Beijerinckia sp. 28-YEA-48: one gene and its partner. The protein of the gene in region 1 binds, or shares a complex with, the protein of each later gene. Links are inferred from orthologs where the notes say so. Each region holds a gene or a part of one and is shown on either strand. Other genes may lie near its edges.

Region 1 (3,232 bases):
GCTGCGGCGCGGCGCGCTCATCTCGGCCATATTCTGCGCGTCACCCAAGGCCGTCCGCAGGTGACGCTGAAACTGGCGGAAACCGCCGATGGTTTCGCTGCCGGTGGTCCGCACGACCGGCGCCTGCACATCACCGGCATCGCCGCCAACAATCATGTGCAAATGCTGCGCGCCACCCATGACGCGATCATGGTCGGCATTGGCACGGTGCTGGCGGATGATCCGCTGCTCACCGTGCGCCTGCCGGGGCTCGACGAGCGCCAGCCGTTGCGGGTGATCCTCGATTCCGCTCTGCAACTGCCGCTGCGCTCGCGTCTGGTGACGACGGCGCGGGAGGTGCCCGTGCTGGTGCTCTGTGCCGCCGATGCGGACGGTGGGGCAGAGGCCGCGTTGACGCAGGCTGGCGTCAACGTCGTGCGCGTCGCGCGTGGTGGCGATGGCCATCTTGATCTGGAGGCGGCGCTGCGGGTTTTGGCTGGCCGGGGTTTGACGCGGGTGTTTAGCGAGGGCGGCCCGCAGGTGGCTAGCCGGCTGATCGGCCTTGGTCTGGCCGACGAATGTGTCCTGCTCACCGCGCCCAAGCCCTTCACCCGCGAGGGCGTTCCCTCGCTTAGTGCCGAAGCCCGGGCGCAACTTGAGGATTCTCAGCTTTATCGGCTCGTCGAAGACGGCTTTTCCGGGGTCGATCGGCTGCGCCGCTACGAGCGCGTTCCGTAATATATCGTATTACCGCAAGGCGGCTTCTGGCCGCGCTTGCGCCGGTTGCCGCCGGTCTTTAAGGAACTGTCTCCCGAAGTTCGTGATAGGCTGTGTCGGCGTTACGGCTGGCACTGACTTCATTGGACTTGTCTGATTTCAAGAGTTTACCATGGCAGAACCCCGCCGCTCCACCTCGCAGCCACTGCCGCGCGCCGATGGAGCCCGTTTCCTCATCGTTGAAGCGCGTTATTACGACGCGATCGGCGATATGCTGCTCAACGGCGCCAAGGCGGCGCTGGAGCAGGCTGGGGCGACATGGGACATTGTCGGCGTTCCCGGTTCGCTGGAAATTCCCGCCGCCGTGCGCATGGCCACGGCCGGTGGTACCTATGCCGGCGCGCTGGCGCTTGGCTGCGTCATCCGTGGCGAAACCTACCATTTTGAGATTGTCGCTAATGAAAGCTCGCGTGCGTTGATGGATCTGTCGGTGTCGCAACAATTGCCGATCGGCAATGCTATTCTCACCGTTGAGAACGAGGAGCAGGCGGTTGTGCGTGCCGATCCCAAACAGGGCGACAAGGGCGGGGATGCAGCGCGTGCGGCGCTGTCGCTTTACCAGCTCAAACGCAGCGTGGTCCGGTCATGAGCGCGCGTCGTCAACGGGCCGCCGCGCGGCTTGCCGCCGTCCAGGCGCTCTATCAGATGGAAGTGGCCGGCAAGGGGCTGAATGAAATCCTGGCCGAGTTCGAAACCTTCTGGATCGGTGGCGAGATCGAAGGCGATCAGTATGAGGAAGCCGACGTCGCTCTGTTCCGCGACATCGTGCAGGGCGTGCTGACGGACCAGCTCGAGATCGACCAGGCCGCCGACAAGGTTTTACAGGAAGGCTGGCCGCTGCGTCGTATCGAGGCCGTGCTGCGCGCCGTGTTGCGCGGCGGCGTCTATGAATTGAAGCGTCGTCCCGATGTGCCGGCGCGTGTTATCATCACCGAATATGTCGATGTCGCCGCGGCCTTCCTGGCCGCTAACGAAGTCGGTATGACCAATGCGGTGCTCGACAAGCTGGCGCGGGAGTTGCGTGCCGATGAGTTTCTGACGCGCGCTTGACCGCGTGGAGGAGGGGAGATTGGCTGCCGATTTTTCGGAAGACGATCTGATCGCGACTTTGTTGGCGCCGCTTGCCGGCCGCGCTGGCTTGGGGCTGCGCGATGACGCGGCGTTGATCGATATTCCCGAAGGCATGCAGGTTGTCGCCACCAAGGATGCTTTGGTGGCGGGCGTGCATTTCTTCGCCGACGATGCGCCCGATGACATCGCGCGCAAGGCGCTGCGGGTAAATATTTCCGATCTCGCCGCCAAAGCGTCTGACCCGCTCGGCTTTCTGCTGTCGATCGCCTTGACCGAGAACATTGATCGCAAGTGGATGACGGCTTTCGTGCAAGGGCTGCGCGAGGATGGGGCACTGTATCATTGCCCCCTCATCGGTGGCGACACGGTGCGCACGACAGGCCCCTTGGTCATCTCGGTGACGGCGCTGGGCACTGTGCCGCGCGGCCGCATGGCTTTGCGCACGGGCGCCAAGGCCGGCGACATCATTTATGTGAGCGGCACAATCGGCGATTCAGCGCTTGGTTTGCGCCTGCGGCTGAAGAGCGAGCGCGATGCCGGATGGTGTAGCCGATTGAGCGTTGCCGTGCAGGCGCATTTGCTGCGGCGCTATCTTCTGCCGTCGCCACGTCTGGCGCTCGCGCATGTGGTGCGCGCCTATGCTCACGGTGCCATGGACGTCAGCGATGGTCTCGCGGGCGATCTGGCGAAAATGTTGCGTGTGTCGAACGTCGGCGGCGATGTGCGCCTCGCCGACATACCGCTGTCGGACGCGGCGCGCGCGGCGGTGGCGCTCGATAGCAGCTTGATCGACGGCGCCGTGACGGGCGGCGACGATTACGAAATTCTCTGCACCGTGCCGCCGCAGAATGCCGCGGCCTTCGAGAGTGCTGCGAAGGGCACAGGCGTGCCGGTGACAGCGATAGGCGAGGTCACAGCCGATGCCGGTGGTCTGCCGCGTTTCATCGATGGAGCGGGCGTGGCACGGACGTTTGAGAAGGGCTCGTATAGCCACTTCTGAACGACTGCGTCACAGCGGCAACGCGTTGGTCTCTTTCAGCGTTGCCAGCACGATCGCGGTTTTCACATGCTGCACGGAGTCGTGTGGCAGCAGCACGTCGTTGACGAATTGCGATAGCGCCTTCAGGTCCCGCGTCACCACCTTGAGGATGTAGTCCATCTCGCCGGTAAGCGCGTGCGCCTCCTGCACTTCGGGCAGGCGCGACACCAGTTCGGCGAAGCGGCGGGCGTTGTCGCGGTTGTGGGTAGCTAGCGTCACGGTGATCATGTTGACGAGCCCGAAGCCGAGCCGGTCGCGATTGAGCACGGCGCGGTAGCTGTCGACGAAACCGTCCTCTTCCAGCCTTTGCCGACGGCGCGAGCATTGCGAGGCCGAGAGGTTCACCCGTTCCGCCAGATCGTTGTT
Region 2 (3,015 bases), 280 kb from region 1 along the record:
GCACGATTGGTCACGTTGACCATGGCAAGACGTCGTTGACGGCAGCGATCACGAAGGTTCTGGCCGAGAGCGGCGGAGCGAAGTTCACGGCGTATGATCAGATCGACAAGGCGCCGGAAGAAAAGGCGCGTGGCATCACGATCTCGACGGCGCATGTCGAATACGAGACGAAGAACCGCCACTACGCCCACGTCGATTGCCCGGGCCACGCCGACTATGTGAAGAACATGATCACGGGCGCGGCGCAGATGGACGGCGCGATCCTGGTCGTGTCGGCCTCCGACGGCCCGATGCCGCAGACCCGCGAGCACATCCTGCTGGCGCGCCAGGTCGGCGTTCCCGCGCTGGTCGTGTTCATGAACAAGGTCGACCTTGTTGATGATCCGGAACTGATCGACCTGGTCGAAATGGAAGTGCGCGAACTGTTGTCGAAGTACGACTTCCCGGGCGACGACATTCCGATCACCAAGGGTTCGGCGAAATGCGCGCTGGACAACACCAACCCGGAAATCGGCCATGACGCCGTTCTGGCGCTGATGCAGACGGTTGACGACTACATTCCGCAGCCGGAGCGTCCGATCGACCAGCCGTTCCTGATGCCGGTTGAAGACGTGTTCTCGATCTCGGGTCGTGGCACGGTGGTGACCGGTCGCGTCGAGCGCGGCATCGTGAAGGTTGGCGAAGAAGTCGAAATCGTCGGTCTGAAGGACACCGTGAAGACGATCGTGACGGGCGTCGAAATGTTCCGCAAGCTGCTCGACTCGGGGCAGGCTGGCGACAACGTCGGCTGCTTGCTGCGCGGCACGAAGCGCGAAGACGTCGAGCGCGGCCAGGTGCTGTGCAAGCCGGGTTCGGTGAAGCCGCACACGAAGTTCAAGGCCGAAGCCTACATCCTGACGAAGGATGAAGGTGGTCGCCATACGCCGTTCTTCACGAACTACCGTCCGCAGTTCTATTTCCGCACGACGGACGTGACGGGCATCGTGACGCTGCCGGAAGGCACGGAAATGGTGATGCCGGGCGATAACGTGACGATGGACGTGGCGCTGATCGTTCCGATCGCGATGGAAGAGAAGCTGCGCTTCGCCATCCGTGAAGGCGGCCGCACCGTTGGCGCCGGCGTCGTCGCCAGCATCGTCGAGTAATAAAGGTTTTCGCCGCGGCGTCGCGAGACGCCGCGGAGAGTTCCGGGGGCCTCAATGCAGGCCTGCTGTCCCGGTTGTTTTGAGAGAAGCGCCGGGACTGACGGCTGCAAAGGAATGAGAAGATGAACGGCCAAAATATCCGCATACGCCTTAAGGCGTTTGATCACCGGATTCTCGATACGTCGACGAAAGAAATCGTTTCGACGGCGAAGCGGACCGGCGCGCAAGTGCGCGGCCCGATCCCGCTGCCGACGCAGATCGAGAAGTTCACGGTCAACCGTTCGCCGCACGTCGACAAGAAGTCGCGCGAACAGTTCGAAATTCGTACCCACAAGCGCGTCCTCGACATTGTCGATCCGACGCCGCAGACGGTCGATGCACTCATGAAACTCGACCTCGCGGCCGGTGTGGACGTCGAGATCAAGCTCTAAGGTTAAACCGGGCACCTCTTCAAGAAATGTGCCCTTAAGGACAAGAACAATGCGTTCAGGTGTCATTGCACAGAAGGTCGGCATGACCCGCGTCTTTACAGACGCAGGCGAACATGTGCCGGTCACGGTTCTCAAGCTCGACGGCTGTCAGGTCGTCGCGCATCGGACCAAGGATCAGAACGGCTATACCGCCGTGCAGCTCGGCTTCGGCCGCGCCAAGGTGAAGAATGTTCCGAAGGCGGAGCGCGAGCGCTTTGCCCGCGCGCAGGTCGAGCCGAAGATGAAGCTCGCCGAATTCCGCGTGCCGGAAGAGCAGCTGATCCCGGTTGGTGCGGAGATCACCGCCGATCATTTCGTTGCCGGCCAGTACGTGGACGTCAGCGGCACGACGATCGGTAAGGGCTTCGCCGGTCCGATGAAGCGTTGGAACTTCGCCGGTCTGCGTGCCACCCACGGCGTGTCTGTCTCGCACCGTTCGCACGGTTCGACCGGTCAGCGTCAGGATCCGGGCAAGACCTTCAAGCAGAAGAAAATGGCCGGCCATCTCGGCGCCGAGCGCGTGACGACGCAGAACCTGCGGGTTGTGCAGACGGACGTTGCTCGCGGCCTCGTGCTGGTTGAAGGCGCCGTCCCGGGCCATGCCGGCGGTTACATCTATCTGCGTGACGCGGTGAAGAAGCCGCTGCCGAAGGATGCGCCGCAGCCAGGCAAGTTCAAGCTGCCGGAAGCAGCCCCCGGCGAAGAAAAGAAGGAGGGCTGAGCCGTGAAAATCGACATTCTGTCCATCGACGGCGCCCAGTCCGGCTCGATCGAGCTCAACGACGAAATTTTCGGTCTTGAGCCGCGTGCTGACCTGATCGCTCGCATGATCCGCTACCAGCTGGCGGCGCGTCGCGCCGGTACGCATGCGGTGAAGAACCGTGCGGACATCAACCGCACGACCAAGAAGATGTACAAGCAGAAGGGCACGGGCGGCGCTCGCCACGGCTCAATGCGCGTGCCGCAGTTCCGCGGTGGTGGTCGCGCCTTCGGCCCGGTCGTTCGCAGCCATGCGCATGATCTGCCCAAGAAGGTCCGTGCCCTGGCCCTGCGTCATGCTCTGTCGCAGAAGATGCGCGACGGCGGCGTGGTGATCTGGCAGTCGGCTGATATCGCTGAAGCGAAGACCAAGGCGCTCGCCGCGTCCTTCGCCAAGGCCGGCCTCAACTCGGCTTTGATCATCGACGGCACCGAGCCGCAGCAGAACTTCTGCCTGGCGGCCCGCAACATCCCGAACATCGACGTGCTGCCCGTGCAGGGCATCAACGTCTACGACATTTTCCGCCGTGAGAAGCTGGTGCTGACCAAGGCGGCGATCGAGGCGCTGGAGGCGCGATTCAAATGAGCCAGGCAGCGCGTTTCGCCGATGCTCGCCACTACGACGTGATCTTGTCGCCGGT

What was found.
Region 2: the proteins of nusB (region 1) and rpsJ are in contact, whole or in part, in a solved structure (PDB 3D3B), measured with the Escherichia coli proteins. The link is inferred for Beijerinckia sp. 28-YEA-48 from one-to-one orthologs.

The regions. Positions count from the first base shown.
Region 1 is NZ_FNSI01000001.1:1,015,509-1,018,740, forward strand. The notes cover bases 157-3,073. They hold nusB (transcription antitermination factor NusB), read left to right. Parts: upstream 157-1,341; coding sequence 1,342-1,806; downstream 1,807-3,073. Other genes in these bases: ribD (bifunctional diaminohydroxyphosphoribosylaminopyrimidine deaminase/5-amino-6-(5-phosphoribosylamino)uracil reductase RibD), read left to right, coding at 157-717; ribH (6,7-dimethyl-8-ribityllumazine synthase), read left to right, coding at 869-1,345; thiL (thiamine-phosphate kinase), read left to right, coding at 1,826-2,827; BLW50_RS04835 (Lrp/AsnC family transcriptional regulator), read right to left, coding at 2,837-3,073. Also shown: more of ribD, read left to right, coding at 1-156; more of BLW50_RS04835, read right to left, coding at 3,074-3,232. UniProt on the Escherichia coli protein: Part of the processive rRNA transcription and antitermination complex (rrnTAC). The complex forms an RNA-chaperone ring around the RNA exit tunnel of RNA polymerase (RNAP).
Region 2 is NZ_FNSI01000001.1:733,250-736,264, forward strand. Bases 222-2,921 are described here. They hold rpsJ (30S ribosomal protein S10), read left to right. Parts: upstream 222-1,267; coding sequence 1,268-1,576; downstream 1,577-2,921. Other genes in these bases: tuf (elongation factor Tu), read left to right, coding at 222-1,145; rplC (50S ribosomal protein L3), read left to right, coding at 1,626-2,336; rplD (50S ribosomal protein L4), read left to right, coding at 2,340-2,921. In the rest of the region: more of tuf, read left to right, coding at 1-221; more of rplD, read left to right, coding at 2,922-2,960; BLW50_RS03425 (50S ribosomal protein L23), read left to right, coding at 2,957-3,015. UniProt on the Escherichia coli protein: Involved in the binding of tRNA to the ribosomes. Part of the processive rRNA transcription and antitermination complex (rrnTAC). The complex forms an RNA-chaperone ring around the RNA exit tunnel of RNA polymerase (RNAP).